Prochlorococcus marinus str. NATL2A: one gene and its partners. The protein of the gene in region 1 binds, or shares a complex with, the protein of each later gene. Links are inferred from orthologs where the notes say so. Each region holds a gene or a part of one and is shown in the gene's direction. Other genes may lie near its edges.

Region 1 (2,888 bases):
TACGATTCTGAGAAGAATGCCTGATTACATTAATCACATATGTCCGCAATTTAGCCTTACAGATATTAACTTCCAGAGAGTACCGACCATTGATACGTCCAACCCATTTATCTGCAGAAACATTCCAACACCTGACGAAAGCTTCGTAATTATTCATTTCAGAAAAGGTTCAAGAGAAAAATGGGGAATTGACTTCCAGTACTTATTAGGAATGATTCACGATTCCTTCATGTCAAGTCCTACAAGTATTGTTGTTAACGGAGGGAAAATGGGATTTGCTATGGAGCTTATTCTTACACCTATTATTCATAAAATGATAGAAGAGAAAAAGGCGGCAGGATAACAAATTCAATCAATCAAAGCTAATAATATCTATTATTGATAGATAAAGTAAATAATTAATAGTGATTATCATATCGTTTACTTTTATACTTTTATATATTTTGTTTTCTATATCGATAGAAGATATAAACACAATGCTAATAAGTGAAAGTAAATTAATAATCTTTGCCCTATCAGGTATTATTTACTTGGCATGTCTAGGCTTGTCAAACGACAAAATAGATATTACAGACTTAATAACAAATAATTCTTTATCAATGATTATTATCTTCATAATAATGTATTCAATAAGTTATATAAGCTATAAAATCTTTGGAATAAATTCATTAGGCCTGGGTGATATAAAACTCTCTTCAATTAGTACAATATGGCTTGGTATTGAATTCAGCTTTTTGTCATTGTGTATTTCATTTTTACTTTCAGCTATATATAGTTTACATGGAAAAATTACTAAAAGATTTATACCATTTGAACAGTATCCATTTGCGCCTTTTCTATCAATTGGGATATTTTCTTCATGGATTATAGATAAGATTCAAACTTTGTAATCCCTTTAAGGGGACTCAAGGTATTAAATTAATTTCAATCACAAAATAGCAGTGTCATTATTCGACTGGTTTGCTGATAGAAGGAAAGGCCAATTTGTTGGCAAAGTCACTCAGGAATCTGAAGAAAGTGATGGACTATGGGAAAAATGTCCAGAATGCGGACAAGTAGTTTATAGAAAAGATTTAATAGATAATTGCAGTGTTTGTAGTAACTGTGGGCATCACAATCGAATAGATAGTAAAGAGAGAATAAGACTAATTTCTGATCCAAATACATTCAAATCAATCAATAATCATTTAACTCCAGTTGACCCTCTTGGTTTTAAAGATCGACGAGCTTACGCAGACAGGCTAAGAGAAAGTCAAGCTGGCACTGGTCTTAAAGATGGTGTTTTAACAGGGACATGCGAAGTTAATTCTATTCCTATGGCACTAGCCGTAATGGACTTCAGATTCATGGGTGGCTCAATGGGATCTGTTGTAGGAGAGAAGATCACAAGGCTTATCGAACATTCAACCAAAGAAAAGCTGCCATTGCTAATTGTTTGCGCTTCGGGTGGTGCGCGAATGCAAGAAGGGATGTTAAGTCTGATGCAAATGGCAAAAATTTCAGGGGCGCTTGAACGACATAGAGATGCACAGTTGCTCTATATGCCTTTACTTACACATCCCACCACTGGAGGAGTTACTGCTAGTTTTGCAATGCTTGGAGATTTAATACTTGCAGAACCCAAAGCACTTATTGGATTTGCAGGGAGAAGAGTAATTGAACAAACACTTAGAGAAAAACTTCCTGATAATTTTCAAACAGCAGAATATCTTCAAGATCATGGTTTCGTAGATACCATTGTACCAAGAACAGAACTTAAAGAAACTTTGGCAAAGATACTTCGATTACATAAGACACAAGTAGTAAAATTACAAACTAATGCTTAAAATAAATCAAAAAATAAAAAATAAATTTGATCTACTCTTGAATATATTAGTGTTAATATTATTAATTTTTTTCAATAGTACAAATATAGTATATGGAGCCAATACTAATTGGGTTGAAGTTAGTCGAATGCCTACGGGAGTTCAATATTTAGATAGAGATAGTATTAATATTGAAGAAAATGGAATAATAGAACTAACTACAAAATACATAAAAATCGCCCCTAGTACTTCAAAGGAAATAGAGGAGAATATTTATATAATGAAAATCAATTGTATGACTAATAAATTCAAAGATATTTCAGTTAATGGTAAAAAAAATTTATACCCAAAATGGGAAGACCCTAATGGGGATAAACTATTAGATGATGTGATTTCAGATAGCTGCGAAAATGTTTAAACTCATAAATTATTTAAAAGAATGATCAATACAGATCATCCGATTCGCATAGCAATTGCAGGGCTAGGTTTCGGTGAAAGTGTTCATATTCCTGCATCATTATCTAATAAGAATATTGAGCTTGTGGGATTGTGGCATCCTCGGCCAGAAAGGCTTAAAGAAGCCTGCAATAAGCACAATCTTCGTGCCTACGAGACCTGGGAGGATTTAGTAAATGATTCCAAAGTAGATGGAATAATCATAGCTACTCCGCCAGCACCCAGATACGAGCTTGCACTAGAGGCAATTAAAGGAGGAAAACATCTTTTACTTGAAAAGCCAACTTGTTTAAATGCTTATGAGGTGATGGAGCTTCAAAGAAACGCTCTCAAAAGAAATTTAAAAATAGCTGTTGATTACGAATATCGTGCCGTTCCGCTATTCATGCAAGCAAAGCGAATAATTACCGAGAAGAAACTAGATGAACCATATTTTGTAAAGCTTGATTGGCTAATGAGTAGCAGGGCTAATCCAGATAGGCCATGGAATTGGTATTCAGATGAAAATTCTGGTGGAGGGGTACTGGGAGCCTTGGGAACCCATGCTTTTGACATGATTCATTGGCTAATTGGTCCTACTCATTCTTTGAGCGCAATAAATTCAACTTCAATTGAAGAAAGAGAGTG
Region 2 (2,830 bases), 640 kb from region 1 along the record:
GACATTGCAACAATTCTATTATTCCAAAAAGGCCATCTAGCGATCCACTCGGCATATGTCATATGTAAATATCCCAATCTTGCTGAAAGTAGAACGCTCCAAAATTGATCTCCACCTAAAAAAATTACTAACCCGTTGGATGGCCATGAACCAAATTTTTTAGGGTTTAAAAGAAGTTTCCAGAAATTTTTTGCTTTTATTATTTTTTCAAATTGGAACCATTTTTTTGCAGCAATAATTTCATTACCAGTTGCATTAGGGCATGGAACAAGTACCAAATTTAAAGATTTTGAAGAATTATGTACTCTTGGTTTTAGCTTTATTTGCTTATGAAGCTCTTTAGCAAGTGGATTCACCCAAGTGGCTAGTTCACCCGGTCCATTTGAGACAAAAATAATTGCTAAATGATTATGACTCATTTATTGATGAGCATCAGTATTGAATAATGCGGATGGCGAGACTTGAACTCGCAAGGCCGAAGCCACATGTTCCTTAGACATGCGCGTATACCAATTCCGCCACATCCGCAAGTTAACTCAGTTAAGCACCAAGTAACCCTGATCATAATGCTTAACCTATTAAGCTTCTACTTAATGGGTTTCAATCTTGGGCACCAATCCTGATACGATCCCGCTGAGGACTTAATAATTTTGAATGCCCATAGGCAAACTGCTCATAGCTAATCGTGGCGAAATAGCTTTAAGAATTCTCCGAAGCTGTCGTGAGATGGGGATAGCTACGGTTGCTGTTTACAGTACTATTGATAAAAATGCATTACATGTTCAATTAGCTGATGAAGCTGTATGCGTTGGAGATTCACCTAGCAGTAAAAGTTATCTAAATGTCCCAAATATACTTGCTGCAGCAACATCAAGAGGAGTAGATGCTATTCATCCTGGTTATGGATTTTTAGCTGAGAATGATCGATTTGCAGAGATTTGCGGTGACCACGGTCTTATTTTTGTAGGCCCATCTCCTCATGCAATTCGTTCCATGGGTGATAAGTCGACAGCTAAATCGACTATGCAAAAGGTTGGAGTGCCTACTGTCCCAGGAAGTGAAGGTTTGCTAGATAGTGTTTCAGATGCATCCAAGCTTGCCTCTGAAATGGGTTATCCAGTAATGATTAAAGCAACTGCAGGAGGCGGTGGAAGAGGCATGCGTTTAGTTAATCATTCTGATGAATTGGAGAATCTTTTTAAAGCTGCGCAGGGGGAAGCAGAGGCTGCATTTGGCAACCCTGGCCTATATATGGAGAAATTTATTGATCGCCCAAGGCATGTAGAGGTTCAGATTCTTGCGGATCGATTTGGTAACGTTGTTCACCTCGGAGAACGAGATTGCTCGATTCAAAGACGGCATCAGAAATTGTTAGAGGAATCGCCAAGTCCAGCTTTAGATGATCACCTAAGAATAAGAATGGGAGAAGCGGCAGTTGCAGCAGCAAAAAGCATCAACTATGAAGGCGCTGGAACGGTGGAATTTCTTCTTGATAGGAACGGAAGTTTTTATTTTATGGAAATGAATACTCGAATACAGGTTGAACATCCTGTTACTGAGTTAGTTACCGGTATGGATTTAATTTCAGAACAATTACGTATTGCGGGAGGAGAAAAATTACAATATACACAAGCAGAGATCAAGCTTGAGGGACATGCAATTGAATGTAGAATTAACGCAGAAGATCCAAGTCACAACTTTCGACCTTCCCCAGGAAAAATCACAGGTTGGTTGCCTCCTGGTGGACCGGGCGTAAGGGTAGATAGCCATGTTTACACTGGATACGATATTCCTCCTTTTTATGATTCCTTAATAGGTAAATTAATTGTTTGGGGGAAAGATCGAGAAGCTGCACTAAAAAGGATGGAAAGAGCTTTAAGTGAATGTGCAGTCACAGGAATTACTACTACTATTGATTTTCATTTGAAATTACTTAAAAGAAAAGAATTTATAGAAGGCGATGTTCACACAAAATTTGTTGAACAAGAAATGTTGTAAATAGCTATGAAGATCAGAATATAATTTGAGTTAATAATCCTTGTTGTCCAAGAAATAATTCGCGAAAGAGACTTAAGAGACCTACCCAAATAATTGGAGTAACATCTACTCCACCTATCGGAGCAACAATTTTTCGAGTAAGCACCAATATGGGCTCAGTTGGCAAGAAGATAATTGGCCAAAAACCAGTTCTTAAATCTATTTTTGGATACCATGTCAAAATAATTCGTAGAAGGAATGCCAAGGTAAGCGCACCTATTGAAAAACTCATAAAAAAATGTAGGGTTGGAAGACTTTTAACTAACAGAGGCATCACAAAGCTCAAAGCATTATTGAATAGATGGTCTAAATCATCTTTTATTGCGTAAGATTACTCGGTCTTGCATAAGAATTAGCTGAAATGGCTTTTCATTTATTAAATTTGTTCCTAAGTGCTGGAACTTCTAGTGAAGCTGCTACAAGTTCTGCTGTTGGAATGATTGGGAGTTTTCTTGCGGCTGGAGCTTTGATAGTTGCACCTGCTGCTGCTGCGTTGATCTGGGTTAGCCAAAAAGATGCATTGAGTAGATAGCCCTAGCAAACACCTATTTATGCCATAGACTAATCACAATAGGGTTGGTTTCAGCCTGAAAATGTTTATTTAAGAGGGCAAACTTGGTCAATGCCAGTCTAAATTGGGCCAGCATTGTTGGCATAGTTCTTGCTGTATGCGGAGCTGGCTTATATTTCCTTAGATCTTTTAAGCCAGCATTGGCAAGGGATTATGACGTATTTTTTGCCGCTATAGGTTTACTGTGCGGCGGAATTTTGTTTTTTCAAGGGTGGCGTTTAG
Region 3 (2,926 bases), 720 kb from region 1 along the record:
TCATACTTCCTTTTGATGTTTTAATTTCTACATTTGCTCTACCTAAAAGTCTTGGTAAATTATTATATTCACTGGGTATTTGATATGGGAAATCTTTTGTAATAAGAAGAGATTCAATTTCATCAATTGTTTTTAAGCTTTGACGCCTTACGTCAAGAAATGAGACTTTATTTTTTTCGTTCGCTATTTGCCCTAACTCATCAAGCTCTTCTTTTAAATTAGAAATTAGTTTAGATGCATTTTCTTTGTTTTCCGCCGGCATTGAGTCAAGAATTTGATTTTTTTTGTTACTTACTAAAAATTGACTTCTTGAAGTGGCTTTGCTGATAGCCGACCATCGACTTCCTCGAAGATCCTGACTGGTGTCTTCTAGTTTGTTTTGTAATTCACGTAATTCTTTTTGCTCAATCGGTAAAGAATTTCTTAATATTGCGTATGGATCTTTCAATCGATTACCATTAGGAAGACTTGCAAAAGCAGGGTTAACCCATGGAGAGCCTAAAGAAAATAGGATTGTTATCAGGGCAAGAATGCAAATCTTTTTCGCCATGTTAATTCTATGTTTTGCATGACTTTGGCACAGACTTATGATCGATTGGTATCTTTTGTGTGAATGATTTCAAGTAACGACTTTCGCACTGGCACTACGATCGAGTTAGACGGTGCAGTTTGGCGTGTTATAGAATTTCTACATGTCAAGCCTGGAAAGGGTTCTGCGTTTGTTAGGACCAAATTAAAGGCTGTTGTGAGCGGTAATGTTGTCGAAAAAACTTTTAGAGCTGGAGAAATGGTTCCACAAGCTCTTTTGGAGAAATCAAAGTTGCAACACACATATATGGACGGAGATGATTTTGTATTTATGGATATGACTTCTTATGAAGAAACGCGTCTAACAGCTAAACAAATTGGTGAAAGCAGGAAATATCTAAAGGAAGGGATGGAGGTTAATGTAGTGTCTTGGAATGAAAAACCTCTTGAAGTTGAATTGCCCAACTCAGTTGTTTTAGAAATAAAAGAAACTGATCCTGGCGTCAAAGGTGACACTGCTTCTGGAGGAACAAAGCCTGCAATCTTGGAAACAGGAGCCCAAGTTATGGTCCCATTATTTATTTCAATTGGTGAGAAAATTCGAGTAGATACTCGAAATGACAGTTATCTAGGCCGAGAGACACAATGACTATGAATCTTGATCACGAAGAGCTTCATCGCTTGTTGGCCACTTTAGCTGAGAGTGACATTCAAGAGTTTCGACTTGAGGGAGAAGACTTTTGCCTGGAAGTTAAACGTAATCTTGAGACTTCATCAGATTCAATAGCTTCTAATAAGAAAATCACTTCAGACGATATTGAATCACCACCACCTCAATCTAAAATTGACACTCTTCCAGTACCTAGCACTCCGCCTCCTTCAGTGCCAGGTTCACGCTCTGACTTGGTTGAAGTAACTGCTCCTATGGTTGGGACCTTTTATCGTGCACCAGGCCCAGAAGAGCCTCCTTTCGTGGAGATTGGATCGAGAATCAATGTGGGGCAGGCTGTATGTATTCTTGAAGCAATGAAATTAATGAACGAATTAGAATCAGAGGTAAGTGGTGAAGTAATTGAAATTCTTGTAGAGAACGGAACACCAGTCGAGTTTGGTCAAGTTTTAATGAGATTAAAACCTGTGTAAAAGTTTTTACTTATTGAGACAGAAGCCAAGCGTTATTCAATGCTGCAACCATACTTTTTTCTCTTGCCTTGAACATTCCTGCAATATCAAGAGCTGTCCCATGATCAGGTGATGTTCTTGCAAAAGGCAACCCAAGAGTTGTGTTAACGGCTTCATCAAAAGCAATTAGCTTGACAGGGATCAGACCTTGATCGTGATACAAAGCGAGTATTCCATCAGGTGCATTGTTTTTAATTGAGGCCCCATTCCATGCATTTACTGATGAAATCCAACAGGTATCTGGAGGGATGGGCCCAATAATTTTTATGTCTGGATTATCTAATTTCCATTCATCTAAAATAGGAATAATTAAGTTTTGTTCTTCCATACCAATTTTTCCTTCTTCCCCAGCATGTGGATTTAAGCCGGCTATTTGTATTGATGGCTTCTCTTTGAACTTACGACAGAAATTCAACAAGGTATCTAATTTATGTCTAATCAATTCTTTGGTTAAAGTATCATTTATTTTATTAAGTGGTATATGTGTTGTAGCTAATAAAGTATTAAATCTCCATCCATTATTTGGTGAAATTGCTGTAAAAAGCATAGATGTTTTTTTGTTAGTTAATTTACCCAATAACTCAGTTTGACCTGCAAATTTATGCCCAGCTTTATGCCAAGCAATTTTAGAAATAGGTGCTGTTACTAGAGCATTAGCTTTTCCTTTTAAAAGTATATTAGTTGCATTCACAAGCCATTTAAAGCTTGCAGACCCAGTATATTCGTCAACTATTCCTGGAATAACTTTATTTTCTAAAGGGATATCAATAATATGAAGTTTGTTTGGATCGGGAATATTATCTATTCCATATTTAATTAATTTTGAATAGGTTTCATGAATATTATTTTTGCATCCTACAAGTAAAGGCTTTATATTTTTATTTAGGCTTTTAGATCCAAGAGCTTTTAATGTTATTTCAGTCCCTATTCCTGCCGGATCTCCTAATGAAATAATAAGTGTAGTTCTATTTTCTTTTGTAAGTTGAGATTTTTGCATGTTTTGATGTTTTCTTGGGGTTTTGATTTTTTAGCCAAGTTATTTGTAATAGTTGGCTTGGAATAGATTGGAATAAGTTTTTATAATCTTGGATTTACTTCATTAGAATTTCATTATCTATTAAACTAAATTAAAGTGACTATTTAAAATACATGGGCTAATGATAAGTTGAAAAATAGAGACTATTAATTTATTTTTAGTTGTAAGAAACAATTTTTT

Evidence for each region. The genes of interacting proteins can lie anywhere in the genome.
Region 2: the proteins of accD (region 1) and accC are in contact, whole or in part, in a solved structure (PDB 8UXZ), measured with the Escherichia coli proteins. The link is inferred for Prochlorococcus marinus str. NATL2A from one-to-one orthologs.
Region 3: the proteins of accD (region 1) and accB are in contact, whole or in part, in a solved structure (PDB 8UXZ), measured with the Escherichia coli proteins. The link is inferred for Prochlorococcus marinus str. NATL2A from one-to-one orthologs.

Annotation. Positions count from the first base shown.
Region 1 is NC_007335.2:743,374-746,261, reverse strand. What follows is about bases 6-2,883. They hold accD (acetyl-CoA carboxylase, carboxyltransferase subunit beta), read left to right. Parts: upstream 6-941; coding sequence 942-1,826; downstream 1,827-2,883. Other genes in these bases: PMN2A_RS03890 (Gfo/Idh/MocA family protein), read left to right, coding at 2,245-2,883; PMN2A_RS03895 (hypothetical protein), read left to right, coding at 1,819-2,223; PMN2A_RS03905 (prepilin peptidase), read left to right, coding at 405-890; PMN2A_RS03910 (phosphoribulokinase), read left to right, coding at 6-343. Also shown: more of PMN2A_RS03910, read left to right, coding at 1-5; more of PMN2A_RS03890, read left to right, coding at 2,884-2,888.
Region 2 is NC_007335.2:103,472-106,301, forward strand. What follows is about bases 7-2,826. They hold accC (acetyl-CoA carboxylase biotin carboxylase subunit), read left to right. Parts: upstream 7-654; coding sequence 655-1,998; downstream 1,999-2,826. Other genes in these bases: PMN2A_RS00495 (hypothetical protein), read right to left, coding at 7-419; PMN2A_RS00510 (YggT family protein), read right to left, coding at 2,012-2,311; psbX (photosystem II reaction center protein PsbX), read left to right, coding at 2,399-2,569; PMN2A_RS00520 (Ycf66 family protein), read left to right, coding at 2,653-2,826. Also shown: more of PMN2A_RS00495, read right to left, coding at 1-6; more of PMN2A_RS00520, read left to right, coding at 2,827-2,830. UniProt on the Escherichia coli protein: This protein is a component of the acetyl coenzyme A carboxylase complex; first, biotin carboxylase catalyzes the carboxylation of the carrier protein and then the transcarboxylase transfers the carboxyl group to form malonyl-CoA.
Region 3 is NC_007335.2:27,289-30,214, forward strand. The notes cover bases 7-2,922. They hold accB (acetyl-CoA carboxylase biotin carboxyl carrier protein), read left to right. Parts: upstream 7-1,173; coding sequence 1,174-1,671; downstream 1,672-2,922. Other genes in these bases: PMN2A_RS00135 (peptidylprolyl isomerase), read right to left, coding at 7-550; efp (elongation factor P), read left to right, coding at 614-1,177; pdxA (4-hydroxythreonine-4-phosphate dehydrogenase PdxA), read right to left, coding at 1,682-2,707; PMN2A_RS00155 (SDR family oxidoreductase), read right to left, coding at 2,893-2,922. In the rest of the region: more of PMN2A_RS00135, read right to left, coding at 1-6; more of PMN2A_RS00155, read right to left, coding at 2,923-2,926. UniProt on the Escherichia coli protein: This protein is a component of the acetyl coenzyme A carboxylase complex; first, biotin carboxylase catalyzes the carboxylation of the carrier protein and then the transcarboxylase transfers the carboxyl group to form malonyl-CoA.